DNA from 3 places in the Xanthomonas euroxanthea genome. Region 1 is predicted to be linked to each of the others. Evidence: predicted binding sites of a transcription regulator. Region 1 holds the regulator's gene; each other region holds the start of a gene.
The links. Region 1 encodes FliA, which starts transcription of late flagellar genes. Its sites were predicted from a motif close to TAAAGTTTNNCNNNCNNNGGCCGATAA; they were not measured.
Positions count from the first base shown of each region.

Region 1 (4,178 bases):
CCACGCCACGGCCGGAGATGTCGGTGACCTCGGCCTTGGTCGAGAAGCCCGGCATGAAGATCAGATGCAGGCACTCGTCGGTGCTCAGGCGGGCGGCGGCTTCGGCGTCGATCAGGCCTTTGTTGCGGGCGATCTCGCGCAGGCGCTCGGGGTCGATGCCGGCGCCGTCGTCCTGGATCTCGATGCTGACGTAGTCGCCCTCCTGCTGCGCGGACAGCCGCACATGGCCGCTGCGCGGCTTGCCTGTGGCTTCGCGCAGGGCCGGCGATTCGATGCCGTGGTCGATCGCATTGCGCACCAGGTGCACCAGCGGGTCGGCCAGGGCCTCGACCAGGTTGCGGTCCAGTTCCGTCTCGGCGCCGATCAGCTCCAGCTCCACTTCCTTGGACAGGGTGCGCGCGACATCGCGGGCCACCTTGGGAAAGCGCGAGAACACCTTGCTGACCGGTTGCATGCGGGTGCGCATCACCGCGGTCTGCAGGCGTGCGGTGGCGATGTCCAGCGTGCTGACCGCGCGGTCGAGTTCCTCGTCGCGCAGGCGGGTGCGCAGGGTCTTGAGGCGATTGCGCGACAGCACCAGTTCGCCGATCAGGTTGACGATGGCATCCAGGCGCTTGGTGTCCACGCGCACGGTCTGCTCGGCGTCGGCTCCCTTGGCCGCCGCCTTGGGCGCGGCCTTGGCGCCGGGCGCAGCGGCGCCATGTGCGTCGTCGGGTGCGGGCGCTGCGGCGGCGGCCTTGGGCGCGGCCTTGACCGCCGGCGGGCCGCTCTTGGCATCGAACTGCGCAATCAGCGAGGCCGGTGCATGCGGCACGGCTTCGCCCGAGCCCATTGCATCCAGCATGGCCTGCAGGTAATCCAGCGACTGCTGCGCGGCATCGAAGTGATGCGCCTGCAACACCGCCTGGCCGGAGCGCGCCATGCCCAGGGTTTCCTCGGCGGCGTGGCAGAGCTCGACCATCGGCTTGATCGCCAGAAAGCCGGCGCCGCCCTTGAGCGTGTGGAAGCCGCGGAACACCGCGTTCAGCTGGTCGGCTTCGTCAGGTGCCTGTTCCAGCGACACCAGCTGTTCGCCGAGGCGGTCCAGGATTTCCTGGGCCTCGACGATGAAATCGGCAGCAATATCGTCTGGAACAGCACTCATGGTTACAACCCCAATCCGGACAGCAGGTCATCGGCGTCGTCCTGCGACACCGCGTGACGGTCCAGGCCCTTGACTGCAGGACCGGCAAGACCGCCGTCGTCTTTCTTCGGCTCTGGATTCTTCGGCGGCAGGCCGAGCGCACCGAAGCCCTCGTGCACGCGCCGGACGATGCCGGCCACGCGACGGATGATCTGCCCGCTCAGGTCCTGGTAGCTCTGCGCCAGCGACAGCTCGGTCAGGTTGTGGCGCATCTTGTCCATCAGCGCGCCCTGGTCCTGATTGAGCCCACCGTCGCGTAGCTGGTTGGCCAGCTCACGGCATTCCTCGACCAGATCCAGCGTGCGATGGCTGGCCTTCTCGGTCATCTCCACCACGTGGTCCAGGCGCGAACACGCATCGTCCAGCTCGCCGGCTTCCTCGGGCACGGTGGGCAACTCGCCCAGCGCCTGGCCGAGTTCGCGCGCAAGCCGGCTCAGGCCCTGCATCATCGGGCGCGTGCGCAGGGCGGCGAGGTGGTCGACCTCGCGCTTCCACGCAGCTTCGTCACCGCTTTCCAGTGCATCGAGCGCGCCCTGCAGGCGGTCGATCAACGCGGCGCGTTCGGCATTGGTGTCCACGGTGGCGTTCATCAGGCGGTCGCCGCCAGACGTTCGAACACCTTGCCCAGCTTCTCTTCCAGCGTCTGCGCGGTGAACGGCTTGATGATGTAGCCGTTCACGCCGCACTGGGCCGCTTCGATGATCTGCTCGCGCTTGGCTTCGGCGGTCACCATCATCACCGGCAGGTGCTTGAGCTTGGCGTCGGCGCGGATGTTGCGCAGCAGGTCGATGCCGGTCATGCCGGGCATGTTCCAGTCGGTGACCACGAAATCGAACGGGCCAGCCCGCAACGCCGCCAATGCGCTGTTGCCGTCTTCGGCCTCTGCGGTATTGGTGAAGCCAAGATCGCCCAACAGATTCTTGACGATGCGCCGCATCGTCGAGAAGTCGTCCACGATCAAAATCCGCATGTTCTTGTTCACATCAAGCTCCTAACACTAAAAAATACGCGAAAAAATCATTCGTCAATTTCGACACCGGCATCGGCCAGTTCGAAGACCTTGAGGCGGCCGCGCAGACGCACCACCGCCTGGCCATGGATCTGGCACACGCGCGATTCGCTGACACCGAGCACGGCGCCGATTTCTTTCAGGTTCAATTCCTGTTCGTAGTACAGCGACAGCACCAGCTGCTCGCGCTCGGGCAACTGGCCGATGGCCTTGCCCAGCTCGCGGCCGAACTCGCCGCGCTCCATCATCTGCTGCGGATTGGGGCCACCCTTGGCGGTGGTGTCCAGCTCGCCGTGATCCTCGATCCGCGACTCCAGGCTCAGCACCTGGCCGCGGGCGGCATCTTCCATCAGACGCAGGTAGTCCGGCAGCGGCATCTCCATCGCGGCGGCCACTTCGGTGGCGGCGGCTGCGCGGCCGGTGTGCTGCTCAATCTTGCGCACGGCCGCGGCGGCATCGCGTGCGCGTCGGTGCACCGAGCGCGGCACCCAGTCGCCACGGCGGATCTCGTCGATCATCGAGCCGCGGATGCGGATCGAGGCATAGGTCTCGAACGAGGCGCCCTGCTCGGAATCGTAACTGCGCGAGGCTTCGATCAGGCCGATCATGCCGGCCTGGATCAGGTCGTCCACTTCCACGCTCGCCGGCAGGCGCGCGGCCAGATGGTGGGCGATGCGGCGCACCAGGTCGGCGTGCTGGGTGACGATGTCATTGGCGTTGTTGCGCTGCACGGCACGGTACTGCGCGGTGGCCGTGGTTGCGGTAGCGGTGCTCATGCGGCCACTCCCCGTTGGATGATGCGTTCGACGAAGAATTCGACGTTGCCGCGGGACACGGTCGGGGCCTGCCAGCGCGAGGTACGGCGAGCGATTTCTGCAATGGCCTGCGCCGACGGACTGGCGGGGTAGGCCTTGATGACCGGTTGCTGGCGCTGTACCGACAGGCGCAACCAGTCGTCCTGCGGCACGTGGCCGAGGTAGTTCAGCGACACGTCGCCGAGGAATTTTTCGCAGACCCGCGACAGCTTGTCGTACAGCAGGCGGCCTTCGTTGGGGTCGCGCACCATGTTGGCGATGATCTGCAGGCGGTCCACGCCGCGTTCGCGCGAGAGCACCTTGATCAGCGCGTAGGCGTCGGTGATCGAGGCCGGCTCGTCGCAGACCACCACCACGGTGTCCTGGGCGGCCTGGCAGAAGGTCAGCACGCTGTCGGTGATGCCGGCGGCGGTGTCGATGACCATCACGTCCAGGTCGCGTTCCAGTTCGGAGAACACGTTGACCAGGCCGATGTGCTGGGCCGGGGCCAGTTCGGCCATGTGGCGGCGACCGGAGGCGGCCGGGACCACCAGCACGCCGCCGGGACCTTCGATGATCACCTCGTCCAGCGTGCAGCGGCCGGCGATCAGGTCGGCCAGGGTGTACTTGGGCGACAGGCCCAGCACCACGTCCAGGTTGGCCAGGCCCAGGTCGGCGTCCAGCAGCAGGGTGCGCTTGCCCATGTCGGCCAGCGCCACGGCCAGGTTGGCGGAGATGTTGGTTTTGCCCACGCCGCCCTTGCCACCGGTCACGGCAATGGTGCGCACCGGGCCCAAAGGCTCGGGACGGGTCGCCGACAGGGGGAAGGCGTTGGTCAGCTTGGCGTATTCACGCGACTGCATGGTTGTGCTCCGGAGTACAGGGCTTATCGGCAGCGCGCCGCAAATCTTCAAGGCGAAGAACGAGACTGGCGGCATTGGCGCGGTGCAGGTCGTCGGGGACCCGCTGTCCGTCAGTCACCCAGGTGATGGGCATTTGGTGATCGACGACGACCGACAGCGCACTACCGAAGCGGCCGGTCTCGTCAAGTTTGGTCAGCACCACGCCCTGGGGCTTGGCGTGGGCGAAGCGGCGCACGACCTCGTCGAGGTCGGAAAAGTGCGCGTTGGCAGGCAGCACCAGCAGCGAGGTGACCTGGTGCGCGGCGCGCAGCCAGTTCAGCTGGGCGGCC
Region 1 covers NZ_LR861803.1:2,368,066-2,372,243, forward strand. The annotation lists gene H7A86_RS10040 (chemotaxis protein CheA) at 1-1,144, opposite strand, end outside; gene H7A86_RS10045 (protein phosphatase CheZ) at 1,147-1,773, opposite strand; gene cheY (chemotaxis response regulator CheY) at 1,773-2,165, opposite strand; gene H7A86_RS10055 (RNA polymerase sigma factor FliA) at 2,201-2,968, opposite strand; gene H7A86_RS10060 (MinD/ParA family protein) at 2,965-3,849, opposite strand; gene flhF (flagellar biosynthesis GTPase FlhF) at 3,836-4,178, opposite strand, start outside.

Region 2 (4,178 bases), 1.6 Mb from region 1:
GACATGGTTGCCGGTCTCGAAGCCGAACACGTTGACGCCCTTGAGCTGGACCACCTTGCCGCTGTCGTCGACAATCTTGTTGTTGCTGATGGAGTAGCTGAAGGCCGGTGCGGCGGCGAGCGCCAGCGCGGTGGCCAGTGCGAGCGTACTGGCAGTCCTGAAAATGGACATGGTGATCTCCCTAGCGAACCCGGCTCGACACCCGAACCCGGTGAGGGGGGCATCTTGGTCCGCGGCCGCATCGTTTGGCGTGATCCGGACCACAGAAAAGCGCATTGCCGCACTGGTCACACGCCGGCTGCGGGCCGGGTCGCTTTCGCGCACACTATCGCCGCTGTCGCCTGTCCGCAGGCTGTCCTTTCTGTCCCCGGAGTGTCTTCCAATGTCCTTTCTGCGTGCCGAACTGGCGCAATGGCGCGCCTCGCCTGCGCGCGAACTGATGGCCGGTGCGGTCGCTACCTTTGCGCTGATTCCCGAAGTGATCGCCTTTGCGTTCGTGGCCGGCGTCGACCCGCAAGTGGGGCTGTTCGCGTCGTTCGTGATCGGGATTGTCATCGCGTTCTTCGGCGGCCGCCCGGCGATGATTTCCGCTGCGGCCGGGTCGGTGGCCCTGGTGGCCGCACCGCTGGTGGCCGCGCACGGCTTGCCCTATCTGCTGGCGGCCGGGCTACTGGCCGGTGCGGTGCAGATCCTGTTCGGCCTGTTGCGGCTGGGCGTGCTGATGCGCTTTGTCAGCAGCTCGGTGCGCACCGGCTTCGTCAATGCGTTGGCGGTGCTGATCTTTGCAGCGCAGCTGCCGCATCTGCAGCACGCCAACCTGGCCACCTGGGGCATGTTGGCGTTGGGCCTGCTCATCATCTACGGCCTGCCACGGCTGCCGCTGCCGGGCGTGTCGGCGATTCCGTCGCCGTTGCTGTGCATCCTGGTGCTGACGCTGCTGGGCTCGGCCCTGCATCTGCCGCTGGAGACGGTGGCCGACCTGGGCAAGCTGCCCGACGCGCTGCCATTCCTGCAATGGCCGGCGGTGCCGCTGACGCTGGAGACCTTGCGCATCATCGCCTTGCCGGCGCTGGCCATCGCGATGGTGGGGCTGCTCGAATCGCTGATGACCGCACGCGTGGTGGACGAACTCACCGACACTCCGAGCAACAAGAACCGCGAGTGCACCGGGCTGGGCCTGGCCAACACCGCTGCCAGTCTGTTCGGCGGCATCGCCGGCTGCGGCATGATCGGGCAGACCGTGGGCAACGTGAAGTACGGCGGGCGCGGCCGTCTTTCGACCCTGTTCGCCGGCGTGTTCCTGCTGATCCTGATGGTGCTGCTCAAGCCGTGGGTCTCGCAGGTGCCGGTGATCGCCTTGGTGGCGATCATGGTGATGGTCTCGGCCGAGACCTTCGACTGGCGTTCGCTGCGCACCGTGGTCACCCATCCGCGTACCTCCAGCGTGGTGATGCTGGCCACCGTGGCGGTGACCCTGGCCACCCGCAACCTGGCCGCCGGCGTGGCGGTGGGCGTGGTGCTGAGCGGTGTGTTCTTCACCTTCAAGGTGGCCGGGCTGCTGCAGATCACGCACAGCGACGGCGACGATGGCGTGCGCACCTACCACGTGCGCGGGCAGGTGTTCTTCGCCTCGGCCGACGTGTTCATCGACGCCTTCGACGCGCGCCAGGTGCCCGGTCGTGCGGTGGTGATCGATGTCAGCCGCGCGCATTTCTGGGACATCACCGCGGTGGCGGCGCTGGACAAGGTGGTGCAGCGGCTGCGCCACCATGGGCTGGAGGTCCAGGTCAAAGGCCTGAATGCCGGCAGCCGGCGGCTGATGCAGGCGCACGCGCTGGGCGACGATGCGCTGGAGTCCGCATTGCCCTGAGCGGCGCAGGGATGCAGGCCTGTCGCGCGCCTGCACATCCGTGTACGCCGGCTGGCCGTGCGCGGCGGCGGCCGGCGGACAGACTCAAGTTCGCGCGCGCAGCGCCGATGAACCGGCATCGAGATTGCCGGTAACCCGTCGTGATGCCAGTGCGTTCCAGCCCGAGAGGTGTGCCCGCGTGCCGTGACCGGCGCTGCGGGCCTGCGTCCGCCCGCGGGATGGTGCGGCAATGACCACGGCACCGTTGCTGGAGCGCATGGTGGACCTGACCGCCATCCGCGACGCCGATCTGCTCGATCTGAGCCTGTTGCGCACCATGCGCGAGGTCTGCGCGTCCGAGGAGCTGTCGTTGCTGCGCATCGCCCCGGATGGCCGCACCATGGCCGAGACGCGGCTGCGCGAGGATGGCCGGCTGTCGCTGACGGTGGCCGACATCCACGACGCGCACCTGCGCACGCAGCTGGCCGACCTGCACGGGCCGGGCGATGTGGTGCAGTTGCAGCAGGACGGCCGCGCGTTGCTGGTGTATCCGATGATGGAAGCACGCGGGATCCGCACCTGCCTGCGCGTGGGCGGCACGCGCGCACCCGGCGCCGCCGAGCAGGTGATGCTGCAGGGTTTTGCACGTTTCTTCCAGAATTACCGCAGCCTGCTCGACGATGCCCAGCGCGATGCGTTGACCGGCCTGCGCAATCGCAAGACCTTCGACGATGTGATCCTGCGCCTGTTCTCCGGTGGCGCGGATGCAGCGGCCAGCGAAGGCGTGTGGCTGGGGATCGTGGACATCGACCACTTCAAGCGCGTCAACGACGGCTTCGGCCATCTGTATGGCGACGAGGTGCTGCTGCTGGTGGCCCAGTTGATGCAGCGCTGCTTCCGTCAGGACGACCTGCTGTTCCGCTTCGGTGGCGAAGAGTTCGTGATCGTGTTGCGCGGAGTGGATCGCGACACGGCGGTGGCGTTGTTCGAGCGCTTCCGTGTGGCGGTGGCCGAGCATGTATTTCCGCAGGTCGGCAAGGTCACGCTCAGCGCCGGCATCGTCGAGCTGACCGACGGCCGGCTGATCAGCCAGTTGCTCGACGAGGCCGACAAGGCGCTGTACTGGGCAAAGCAGCATGGCCGCAACCGCGCCGAGGTCTACGCCGAACTGGTGGCCAGCGGGCAGATGCGCCAGGTTGCCCAGCAGGTCGGCAGCGTCGACCTGTTCTGAGACGCATCGGCGCTCGCCAGCGGTAGCGCTGCAGTGTCGGCCGTCGCGGCATGCGGCGGCTGGACGCCACCCGGCGCCATGACGCGCCCGCACAGCGCAGGCCGCGCGTCGGTGGCAGCGTCGTCGCATGGCATCGCCACCTGGCCATGTCGATCAGTGCTGCGTCGCTGCCACTCTGCACGTCGCCGCGCGCATCGGTTGCCGCCGTGCACACCCGATCGAACGCCGCAGTGGCTACACTCCAGGGCTGTTCGGACACTACCTGGGTGCTGCAGTGAAGCGAGTTGTTACCAAACGCGTTGCAATGGGAATGTTGGCGATGGCGGTCTCGACCGCACTGATGGCGGCCACGCCGACCTTCGATGGCGCGCGCATCTCGCGCGACGTCAAGGAGCTGGCCTCCGATGCCTACGAAGGCCGCGGCCCGGCCACTGCCGGCGAAGAAAAGACCATCGCCTACCTGAGCAAGCAGTTCGCCGCTGCCGGCCTGCAACCGGGCGGCGATCTGCGCGACGGCAAGCGCGCCTGGACCCAGGCGGTGCCGCTGCGCCGCGCCGATATCGTCGGCACCCCGACCATCGCCCTGCAGCATGCCGGCAAGCCGCAGGCGCTGACCCAGGGCAAGCAGATCGCCATCCGCGCCGCGCTGGACGGCTCGTCCAAGGTCGACATCGCCAACGCACCGCTGGTGTTCGTCGGCTACGGCGTCAAGGCGCCGGAGCGCGACTGGGACGACTTCAAGGGCGTGGACCTGAAAGGCAAGATCGCGGTGGTGCTGATCAACGACCCGGACTTCGAAACCGGCAAGGGCGCCTTCGACGGCGCCGGCATGACCTACTACGGCCGCTGGACCTACAAATACGAAGAAGGCGCACGCCAGGGCGCGCTCGGCGTGCTGGTGGTGCACGAAACCGCGCCCGCCTCCTACGGCTGGGACACGGTGGCCAGCTCCAACACCAACACCATGTTCGATGTGGTGCGCGACAACCCGCGCACCGCGCATCCCACCCTGGAAGGCTGGATCCAGCGCGACCTGGCCGCCGACCTGTTCAAGCAGGCCGGGCTGGATTTCGATGCCTTGAAGAAGCAGGCGCAGAC
Region 2 covers NZ_LR861803.1:758,626-762,803, forward strand. The annotation lists gene H7A86_RS03165 (glycoside hydrolase family 5 protein) at 1-171, opposite strand, end outside; gene H7A86_RS03170 (SulP family inorganic anion transporter) at 383-1,870, shown strand; gene H7A86_RS03175 (GGDEF domain-containing protein) at 2,100-3,080, shown strand; gene H7A86_RS03180 (M28 family metallopeptidase) at 3,391-4,178, shown strand, end outside.
Region 2: the regulator FliA is predicted to act here: its motif matches at 1,955-1,981, upstream of H7A86_RS03175 (GGDEF domain-containing protein).

Region 3 (4,178 bases), 330 kb from region 1:
GCAAGAACACGAAAATTACGCAGAAAACCGTCAGGACCCGGCGTGGTGAAGGAAGGGCCATTGACCATCAAAAAATCCTGACTGTGCTTTTCGTCTCCACCCTCCACGCGCTCACCACTCACGCCCAATACCTTCAACGCCAACGCACGCGGAGTCGAAACCGCATCGCTCAACTGTTCTGCAGGCGGCGATGACAAGCGGATATATGAATCGTATTGCCCGGGTTCTGCGAACAGGCCTTGCCGTAGCTCTTCCGGCAGATCGTTGAGCACGGTGAATTTGGCGGTCAGCAGGCCCTGCCCTTTCGCATGGACCGCGCGGTGCGCATGCCCCTCCTTCTCAGCCACGGTCGTTGCCATGTCAACGAACAACGCTTCCAGGGAACGGATGGTTTCCTGCTCACTGACGCTGGGCGTTTCCAGATCGGGGCGGTATTCGACGGGCGGGTTCATGCGGTTCCTGGCTTTATGGCTGGTAAGGCCACTGTGCTACACGCCCTGTTTACGCCCCGTCGAAACCAGCAAGCGGATCAACGGTGGATGCTGCACATGTCGCCTTGCCCTGCCCATGCAATCGAAACCGCAAGTAGGCAGATATCCAGCCCGCGCACAGAAGCCCTTCGCTCTTTGTCCCCGGAGCTGCCGCTTCAACGAAGCGGGCGGGTGCCCGTCTTCCAAGCCGCTGGTCTTGATCATTTCATGAACAATTTATGGCAGGGACGCTCGCTTGCAGCGCGTCAAAGCTCGTGGCGCCGAGGCAGCCCTCGCGTGACCTGAGCGGTGCCTCCGGCCTGAAAATGGAGTCCCGGCTACCCGAGTCTTTCTATCGATGGGTTACTGCGGTGCAGCGCTCGCGCGAGCGTGGCTTCGCTTTGCTCGATGGCGTGCTTGATGGAGCGCGCTATCAGCGCGACCACGACATCTGGCTCGGCGATCTCCAGCGCGTCGCGGATCAATCCATGCACTGGCCAGACCGCGTCCCAGGGCTGCGCGATCTATCAGCAGCACTCCCCCTGTCATCCGGGTCTACGCCATGCGTATGCAACGCAAACAGGTCCCCTCGCCGTCTGAGCACACTCTGCGACACGCGCCGCACGTTTGAGTGTGTACACCTCGATCCGCTTCGCCATTGCCGAAGGCTTTTTTTTTGCGTCACCGTCGGCGCGTAGCCCAGCCTGCGACTGCCGCTCCTTCACCAGCGCTGCATTCTACGGGGGCGTCTTCTCCATCTGCACCACCGCCTGGTTGACCTACGCGACGCCTTCCTTCGCTGAATCCAAACACCTCAGCCTAATGCTTGCCGGCGTAACCACGCCTTTCTGAACCATCATGTATGCGTTAAAGATAATCACACGTAGGCCGATTATCGTATACGCCTTACGCATGCCGCGACCGCATAAGCGTTGACTGACGTGTCCCTGGCCCGGGCCAGGGTCGCCCCCCCCTACCTGCATTGGGATTTCCTTTAATGAACTTCACACGCCGCCTCCGGATCGGAGCGCGACTGGCGACCGGTTTTGGCTTGCTCCTCGCCCTCATCACATTGATCAGCATCGTTGCGCTACAAGGCAACAGGACACAGAACAAAGAGCTCCACAAGGTTGTGGATGTGAGTTTGGCCAAGATGGTGGCACTCACAACGCTATTGGATATCAACAACGACATGATTGTGGCGCGTCGCGAGATGACGCTGCTCCGCGATCCCGAAAAATTCGGGGACTACCAGGCCCGCATCAAGGGGCTGGTTAAGCGCTACGAGCTGACCTGGAAGGACTACAACGAAAAGTTTCCAGCGCCGGACGCAGCTGCCCGGGCTCGGCGCACGCGTATCGAGGAAATGCGCGCAATCGCAATGCCAATCAATCGTCAAATTGGCGAGCGGCTGGCAGCTGGTGATTACGATAGTGCGGTCGCTATCACCCTGGAAAAAGCCCGGCCTGCGATGCGGGCATGGAACCAAGCCATCGCCGAAAGCGTCGCGGAGCAAAAAAAGGCGATCGCCGCATCAGCTGCACAGGCAAACGACGCCAATCAGAGCAGCAACACAATGATCTGGGTGTTTGGCACCTTGAGTCTGCTGTTGGGCGGCCTGACAGCCTGGATCATCACGCAGAGTCTGACGAAGCCACTCTCCCAGGCACTTGCTTCGGTTAACGCAGTCGCGCGAGGCGACCTGAGCGTCATGAGCAATGACACAACTCAAGATGAGATCGGCCAAATGCTGCGAGCCTCTGACGAGATGGTGGCGATGCTACAACGCTATTCTCATCAAACAACGCTAATGATTCACAAGCATGCGGGCGAGGACATCAGCCACCGGATGCCTGAATCCTTCCCGGGGATCTATGGAGAGCTTGCACAAGGCATCAATACAATGATGTTTGAGCACCTCGACGCGATCGTCGACGCCATAGCGGTTCTTGAAGAGTATGCACGCGGAGATCTTCGCCGGGATGCGCGCCGCTTGCCCGCCTCGCGAGCATTTCTGCATGAATCCATGGATGCAGCCAAAGCCAGCCTGCTTGCGATCAATACGGAAATTAAGCGATTGGCCCAATCTGCGGCCAACGGCGATTTTGCTGCACGGGGTGACAGGGATCGGTTCCAGCACGACTTCCAAGTCATGATCGACGACCTGAATTCCATGATGCATATCAGCGATACCAACCTGGCCAGGCTGTCCGGGCTTCTTGAGGCAGTCGCACACGGCGATCTCACGGCGCGGATAGATGGTGAATTCAACGGTGTCTTCGCCAAGATGCGTGACGATGCCAATGCAACTGCCGGGCAACTCGCGACTATCGTGGGCCGTATCCAACACTCAGTGACCACGATCAGCTCTGCTGCGGGCGAGATTGCGGCAGGCAACCAGGATCTGTCCCAGCGCACCGAACAGCAGGCGGCCAACCTGGAAGAAACCGCTGCCTCGATGGAAGAGCTGACCTCCACCGTGCGCCAGAACGCCGAACATGCGCGCCAGGCCAACCAGCTGGCGATCGGCGCCGCAGGCGTGGCATCCCAGGGCGGCGAAGTCGTCGGCCAGGTGGTCGCAACCATGAGTGGTATCGAGGCGTCGTCCAAGAAGATCGCCGACATCATCTCGGTCATCGACGGTATCGCGTTCCAGACCAACATCCTGGCATTGAATGCCGCCGTGGAAGCGGCGCGGGCCGGCGAGCAAGGCCGCGGCTTCGCCGTGGTCGCCTCGGAAGTACGTACGCTGGCACAGCGTTCGTCCGGCGCGGCCAAGGAGATCAAGGACCTGATCGACGACTCGGTGCAGCGCGTCGTGGAAGGCTCGGCCCTGGTGCGCAGCGCCGGAACCACGATGACCGAAGTGGTCGCCAGCGTGCAGCGCGTGACCGACATCATGGGCGAAATCTCTGCAGCCTCGCAGGAACAGTCGGCCGGCATCGAGCAGGTCAACACCACCGTGACGCAGATGGATGAAGCGACCCAGCAGAACGCCGCACTGGTCGAGGAGGCGACCGCTGCAGCCCGCGCCATGGAAGAGCAAGCCACCCAGCTGACCGAGGCCGTGGCGATCTTCAAGATCGACAATGAGACAGTTCGTCGGGTCCAAGCAATCCCCCCTAAAACCGTCTTCGCCAACCCAGGCAGCAAGAAGACGGCAGCGCTTTTGAAGACACCTGCAAAACGCCTCCCGCATCAAGCACCGCGCCAAATCGAGTCACTCACTGGCTCAACGGACAGTGCAGGCTGGAAGGAGTTCTGACCGAGCCGAAGTGGGCCCAGATTTTCTGGGCCCACCAGAGTTGCGACTTGGCTCATCATCGCGCAGGAACAAGCCGTGGCAGCCGCTTTTTTTTGGCATTTTCCGAGTCCTCTCCCTGGTTGCCTCGGTGTCGTCGCATGTCGCCTGGCCCGGCCGCCACCCATGGGCGCTCCTGCCCAAGCCCGCCATGCTCACCGACCTGATCAACGCGGCAGGGTTCCCATATCCCGGAGTGCCCCTTGAGGGGCGGCACGCGATGCCGCTCCTTCACGAATTCCTGCGCTGGCGGGACTAACGTAGGATCGCTCGCTTACCTCTAGGGCGTATGGGCATGTGGAAACGAAATGGCTTATCGATCGTGCTCCTCTTCTTGCTTCTCTGCTTCTTTGCAGGCCAGGTGTGGACCGGCTTCCTGGCACACAATCAAGAACTCGCTGATAAGC
Region 3 covers NZ_LR861803.1:2,035,307-2,039,484, reverse strand. The annotation lists gene H7A86_RS08735 (catalase family protein) at 1-452, opposite strand, end outside; gene H7A86_RS08725 (methyl-accepting chemotaxis protein) at 1,468-3,735, shown strand; gene H7A86_RS08720 (DUF6766 family protein) at 4,067-4,178, shown strand, end outside.
Region 3: the regulator FliA is predicted to act here: its motif matches at 1,339-1,365, upstream of H7A86_RS08725 (methyl-accepting chemotaxis protein).